DNA from 2 places in the Clostridium thermosuccinogenes genome. Region 1 is predicted to be linked to the other one. Evidence: predicted binding sites of a transcription regulator. Region 1 holds the regulator's gene; the other holds the start of a gene.

Region 1 (3,436 bases):
AAAGCAAAAAGAAGGAAAGAAGAGAATGCGCCAGGTAGGAAGCGTGGAAGTTCCGCAAGAGGCCTTTATGAGCGTGTTGAAGCTGGATACGTGACGTGATGGCGAAAGCAAATGAAATTGGCAACTAAAGCAGAATATTAAATTCACAAAGGGGCACCCGATGAGGTTGCCCTTTATAATTAAGAAGGAGATTTTATGGGGACGGAAACCAAAAAGATAAGTTTATATATTCACGTGCCTTTCTGCAAGGCAAAATGCTATTATTGCGATTTTAACTCCTTCGCAGGCATGTCGGGCCGAATTGCACCCTATTTCAAAGCCCTTCTTGGAGAAATTGAGCTCTATGGAGAGCGTTTGAAGGGCTATGGCATAAAGACGATTTTCATAGGAGGGGGAACCCCCAGCTTTGTTGATGCTGAATATATATCAGCTGTTGCAGAGTCTTGCAGAAAGCATTTTGATTTGCTGGAAGATGCTGAAATAACTATTGAAGCAAATCCCGGCACGCTGAGCTTTGAGAAGCTGGCAGCCTACAGGAGCATGGGAATCAACAGGCTGAGCATGGGCTTGCAGGCGTGCCAGGATGATATTTTAAAGAGCATAGGCAGGATACATAAATACCAGGAATTTGTGGAGAACTTCCAACAGGCTAGAAGGGCAGGCTTCTCCAATATAAATGTGGATTTGATCTTCGGGCTTCCGAACCAGACTCTGGAGGACTGGAAGGAAACCCTTGATAAGGTTGCCGGCCTTGAACCGGAGCATATATCCTGCTATAGCTTGTCCATTGAAGAGGATACTGTATTTGGCGATAGGCTGAAAGCCGGCGAGCTCAAACCCGCCGATGATGAATTGGACCGCAGAATGTACCATATGGCAAAGGATATGCTGACCAGTTATGGTTATGGGCATTATGAAATATCCAATTTTGCCAAATCCGGCTTCGAATGCCTGCACAACCTGACATACTGGAAGGCGGAGGAGTATGCCGGACTGGGAGCAGGAGCCCATTCCTACCTGGATTCGGTGAGATTCAATAATGTTTATTCCGTCGAAGACTATATAGATTGCATATCCCGAGGGACCCTTCCGGTGGAGGACGAACATCCGCTGGATGCGGAGGAAAAAATGTCCGAATTCATGATGCTGGGGTTCAGGCTGATTGGCGGTATAAGCATAACAGAGTTCATGCAAAGGTTCGGCTCCGACGTATATGCTTTATTCGGAAATAAAATTAAGATGCTGGAAAACAAAGGATTGATTGAGGTTATAGGAGATTGCATCAAACTTACTGATTCAGGTCTCGATCTTGCAAATCAGGTTTTCATGGAGTTCATATAAGCGCAGCCTGCATAAATAGGCCAGCCTGAACAAATAATATCCGTGAATTCTGGTAATTGTAAATTTTCAAATACAGGAACAAATCTCTTGACAAAGATATGCTAAGGTGGTATTTTTAAAGTATATTAGCACTCGGCTTGCTAGAGTGCTAACAAGAGGGGTGTTAATGATGTTATTAGATGATAGGAAGATGCGAATTCTCCGCGCTATTATCGACGACTACATCAACACTGCGGAACCTGTAGGTTCAAGGACAATTGCCCGAAAGCATGAGCTGGGGTTGAGTTCTGCCACTATACGAAATGAAATGGCTGATCTGGAGGAAATGGGCTATCTGTCACAGCCGCATACGTCAGCAGGTAGGATACCTTCTGATAAAGGTTACAGGTTTTATGTGGATCAGTTGATGGAAGTGAGACAACTTACTCCAGCGGAGATAGAGAGCATACGGAGCACCATGGAGGTAAGAATAAATGAATTAAGTCAGCTTATAAGGCAGGCTGCCGCAGCTATGTCCCAACTGACAAAATATACGTCGGTAGCTGTCACCTCTCACAAGAAGAAAAGCATGATAAAAGCTGTACAGGTTGTTCCAATTGAGTCCGGCAAGGCGCTGGTTATAGCTGTTACAAACACAGGCACAGTCAGGAATGAGATCATAAGGATATCGGAGAGTACAACTCCTGACTTTTTGAATAGAATGTCAAATATGCTGAATGATAAAATCAGCGGTTTGACGGTGGGAGAAATCAATTTGCCTTTGTTGAACGATTTTTCACATCTGCTCGGATTGCCGGATGACCAGGTGTCACCCATATTGACCGGCATTCATGACTGCATTAAGCAGATTGACAGCCCTAACGTTTACCATGAAGGGGCTATAAATATATTTAATTTTCCGGAGTTCAGAGATATTGTCAAGGCGAGGGAATTTTTGCACATTCTGGACGAAAAGGAACTATTGTTTAATCTGCTGAATGACAATACCGGAAGTAATGAGATCACCATTCGTATTGGAACAGAAAATGAGCTGGAAGAGATTAAAGACTGCAGCCTGATAAGCGCTACTATTAGCTTTAACGGTATGGAACTGGGATCGATAGGCATATTGGGTCCCACGAGGATGGAATATCCGAGGGTTGTGTCTTCAATGAGCTTCATACAAAAGAAGATAAACAGGGAGATAAAAAAGCTCTTTGGAGAGAGTGACGACAGTAAAGACACATATTAGTTCAACTATTTATTAAAGAATGAAGCATTAAATGTTAAGTGTGATTATACCTGCTTTTAATGCTTCATTCTTAACTACTCATTAATCTCAGTTGCATCCGGCACGGGTGCGCGGACTAAAACAGGAGGTTGTAAGCGTAAAATGGAACAGCAAAAAGATCCACAGGATATCCTGAACAATGAGGTGTCCGGCAACAGTGGAAATGAGGAAGTACAAAAGGAAAATAACAATGCTGCAGGCCAGGAAGCTCAAGAAGTCCAATTGGAAACAGATTCCGAGGTAAAGACGGATCCTGAGGAGAATGCAAATTCCGAAGCTAAGGGGGATTCCGGGAGCAATGAGGAGCTGGAGGCTTTAAAGGCTAAGCTTAAGGAGCAGAGCCAAAAGTGCGATGAGTACTTTAGCAGGATGCAAAGGCTGGCAGCGGAATTTGACAATTACAAAAAAAGGACCGCCAAGGAAAAGGAATCGTTATATCTGGAAACAGTTGCAGATGTCGTGGCAGTGTTTCTGCCGGTTGCGGACAATCTTGACAGGGCTTTAAAGGCCGCGGAAGACAGCAGCGACCAGTCCCTTAAGGAAGGGGTGCAGCTTGTTCACAGACAGATGATGGATGTGCTAAAAAGCCTGGGTGTGGAAGAGATTAAGAGTGTGGGAGAGAAATTCAATCCCGATTTACATAATGCGGTAATGCACGTTACTGATGATTCGGTAGGCGAGGGAATTATAGTAGAAGAATTCCAGAAGGGTTATATCATAAAGGACAAGGTTGTTCGCTATAGCATGGTAAAGGTAGCTAACTAATTTTTTGAGTGAAAGAAATCATGATATGAAGCCCCGGAGGGGGTCAAACCATTTATGTCA
Region 2 (3,436 bases), 160 kb from region 1:
TGCAATTAACAAATTGAAACATCTAATATGTTGTGTTATTTATGGGGGAAAGAGGAGCTGCTCTTCGAAGCCGGACTTGGAAGCATCCTGGTGCATATCTGGGTACATATCCTGTGGGTGCATATGAACGATGGAGGAACAGCTTCCTGGCGGAATTTCGAAGCATACGGCCGAATTCTGCTTTATAGGCAATATAATGTGGGGTTTATCCTTCCGAATCAAAAATCCCTATTTCATTAGATGCTTCAAGCAAAATCTTTAGTTTAAGCGGTGTGGAGCAAATCTTTACACGGCTGCTTTTGCTGTTATAAGCTTTATATTACTGTTGTTATAAGTTTCATACTACTTTTAAAGGAGACTGGAATGGCTGTAAATACTGTAATCAACCAGATAATTGTTTTGTTTTTAATGATATTTGCGGGTTTTCTTGCCAAAAAGAAAGGTATTATTAGTGGGGCGTCAAGGAAAAAGCTCTCCGAGCTTCTTCTCAATATAACAAATCCATTGTTGATTATTTCCTCGTTTCAATTTGAGTTTTCCAGGGAGATACTTCAAAATGTGCTTATAGTGTTGGTATTTGCCATAGTTGCCCATGCTTTGCAGATCCTGCTGGGTAAACTTCTCTTCATAAAAAGCGATGGAGGTACAAAGCAGGTCGGCGAGCTTTCGGCCATATACACCAACTGTGGATTTATGGGTTTTCCCGTGCTGGAGAGCCTCTACGGAAAGATAGGCATTTTATATGGATCGGTTTATTCTGCTGTGTTTAATGTTTACCTTTGGACCCATGGAGTCATGGTATTGAACGGAAAAGGGGGAGCAAAGTCTGTCAAAAAAATCCTTCTGAATCCTGGTATTATATCGGTGGTTATAGGTTTGCTGATATTTTTCTTTTCCATAAAGCTTCCCTATCCTGTAGCTCAGGCAATGGAACTGTTAGGCGACATGACAATACCCCTTTCCATGCTGATTGTGGGTGCCACTCTGGCGGATGCCGATTTCAAGAAGCTTTTCAGTGGCTTTAATCTATATTATATAACCGGAATCAGGCTTATACTGATGCCGCTTTTGGCAATCATGATACTGAAGCTTTTCAGCCTTTCGGAGGTTCTGATGGGCACATGCGTTTTGTTTATTGCCATGCCTGTGGCCACCACCGTTTCGATATTTGCGGAAATGTACAACGGGGATACGGAGCTGGCTTCAAGGGTTGTGGTGTTTTCTACGCTTTTATCCGCTTTTACCATACCGCTTATGATTGCCTTGCTGTAATATGAATCATGCTTGTGAGGAATCCGTTACAGATGCAGTAAACAGTATCACATGGTGTACGGAAATTACTTGAAGTATTATTAGCACTCTTGCCAAGAGAGTGCTAAAATCCTCTTGACATTCTTAAATCATAAGTTGTAAGATAATATATGTCATAAATCCGGACAAGGTAGGCCAATCCACAATTTGGCCGGCTGAGTCAAGCTCATTATCAAACTGGAATAGGAGGTTTTTGGAATGAATCGTGAAAGCGGGAGCATTTCAATAAACACTGAAAATATTTTTCCTATTATAAAAAAATGGCTGTATTCAGATAAGGATATTTTCATACGAGAACTGGTATCCAACAGCAGCGATGCCATAAGCAAGCTTAAGAAGCTGGTTTCCATCGGGGAAGCTGAGGTGGAGGACGGCACTGTATACCAGATTAAAGTTGTTGTTGACAAAGATAACAAAACCATAAAAGTGATAGATAACGGAATAGGCATGACCGGGGAAGAAGTAAAAAAATACATAAACCAGATTGCGTTTTCCGGTGCCAAGGATTTTATAGAGAAGTACAAGGATAAAACCGACGAAGGTCAAATCATAGGGCATTTCGGTCTGGGCTTTTATTCGGCTTTCATGGTATCGGACAAGGTTCAGATTGATACATTGTCATACCAGAAGGGCGCAGAAGCTGTGCGATGGACAAGCACAGGAGGCACAGAATATGAGCTGGAAGCTTCCGACCGTACAGAACGCGGTACTACAGTTACTTTATATGTTGCGGAAGACAGCCAGGAATTCCTGGATCAATGGAAGATGAGGGAGATACTTCAAAAGTATTTTTCTTTCCTTCCCTATGAGTTGTATATTGAGGATGCGGCTTCCGAAAAGGAAGAAGCCAAGTCGGAGGATAAAGGCAAGGATGATGGCGAGTCAAAGAAGAGGGAACCCAAACCGATTAACGATACCTCTCCCTTGTGGCTTAAAAATCCAAGAGACTGCACGGAGGATGAGTATAAGGAGTTTTACCGCAAGGTGTTCCATGATTTTGAGGATCCCCTGTTCTGGATCCATTTGAACATGGATTATCCTTTTAACCTTAAGGGCATATTGTATTTTCCGAAGCTGAAGCATGAGTTTGAGACGATGGAAGGTCAGATTAAGCTCTATTATAACCAGGTTTTTGTTGCTGATAACATCAAGGAGATAATACCCGAGTTTCTCATGCTTCTGAAGGGTACCATCGACTGTCCGGATCTGCCTTTAAACGTGTCCAGAAGCTTCCTGCAGAATGACGGCTATGTAAAAAAGATTTCTGCGCATATAACTAAAAAGGTAGCGGATAAACTGGTATCGCTCTTTGAAAACGAGAGGGATAATTATAACAAATACTGGGATGACATCAACCCCTTTGTTAAATACGGCTGCATGAGGGAAGAAAAGTTCTTTGAAAGGGTAAAGGACATAATCATATTTAAAACCACCAATGGTGATTATGTGACTTTGAAGGATTATCTGGAGAGGAACAAGGAGAAGCATGAAAACAAGGTTTTCTATACCAATGACGAAAATCAGCAGGCGCAGTATATAAGGCTTTTCAAAGAGCAGGGGATAGAGGTTGCCATACTGCCGTCCATGATTGATTCCCACTTTATTCAGTTTATGGAGATTAAAGAAAGCGGCATCAAGTTTACCCGGGTTGACTCCGATCTGTCGGACAGCATGAAGGAAGACGGCGCGGTGGTGGACAAGGATATCCAGGATAAGCTGGAAAAATTGTTTAAAGACAATCTCAGCAACGATAAGCTAAACATTAAGGTGGAAGCGTTGAAGGCAGAATCGATACCAGGCATGATACTGGCTTCCGAACACTCCCGCAGAATGCAGGAAATGAGCCGCATGTTCGGAGGTGCAGATATGAGCCATATGTTCCCTAAAGAAGAGACCCTGGTGCTCAACAGGAACAACTCTCTGATCAAGGCCGTTGTGAAGCTTATGGACAGGGAGGATAAAAAAGAGGATGTTAAACTCATATGTGAACAGGTATATGACCTGTCCATGATGGGCCACAGGCAGTTGGAACCGGAAGCCATGGCAAAGTTCATTGAAAGGAGCAGCACCATACTGGCTAAGCTTGCGGAAATGAGCGCATGAGTAAAATTGGACATAGGGAAGT

What was found. Region 1 encodes HrcA, which represses chaperone genes, less so after heat shock. Its sites were predicted from a motif close to TGTTAGCACTCNNNNNNNNNGAGTGCTAACA; they were not measured.
Region 2: htpG (molecular chaperone HtpG) is a predicted target of HrcA. The motif match lies at 1,351-1,381, and genes of this name have one in related genera.

What each region holds. Positions count from the first base shown of each region.
Region 1 is NZ_CP021850.1:1,269,820-1,273,255, forward strand. Features, by position in the region: gene lepA (translation elongation factor 4) at 1-94, shown strand, start outside; gene hemW (radical SAM family heme chaperone HemW) at 196-1,341, shown strand; gene hrcA (heat-inducible transcriptional repressor HrcA) at 1,508-2,572, shown strand; gene grpE (nucleotide exchange factor GrpE) at 2,714-3,376, shown strand.
Region 2 is NZ_CP021850.1:1,109,403-1,112,838, forward strand. Features, by position in the region: gene CDO33_RS04880 (AEC family transporter) at 364-1,272, shown strand; gene htpG (molecular chaperone HtpG) at 1,510-3,414, shown strand.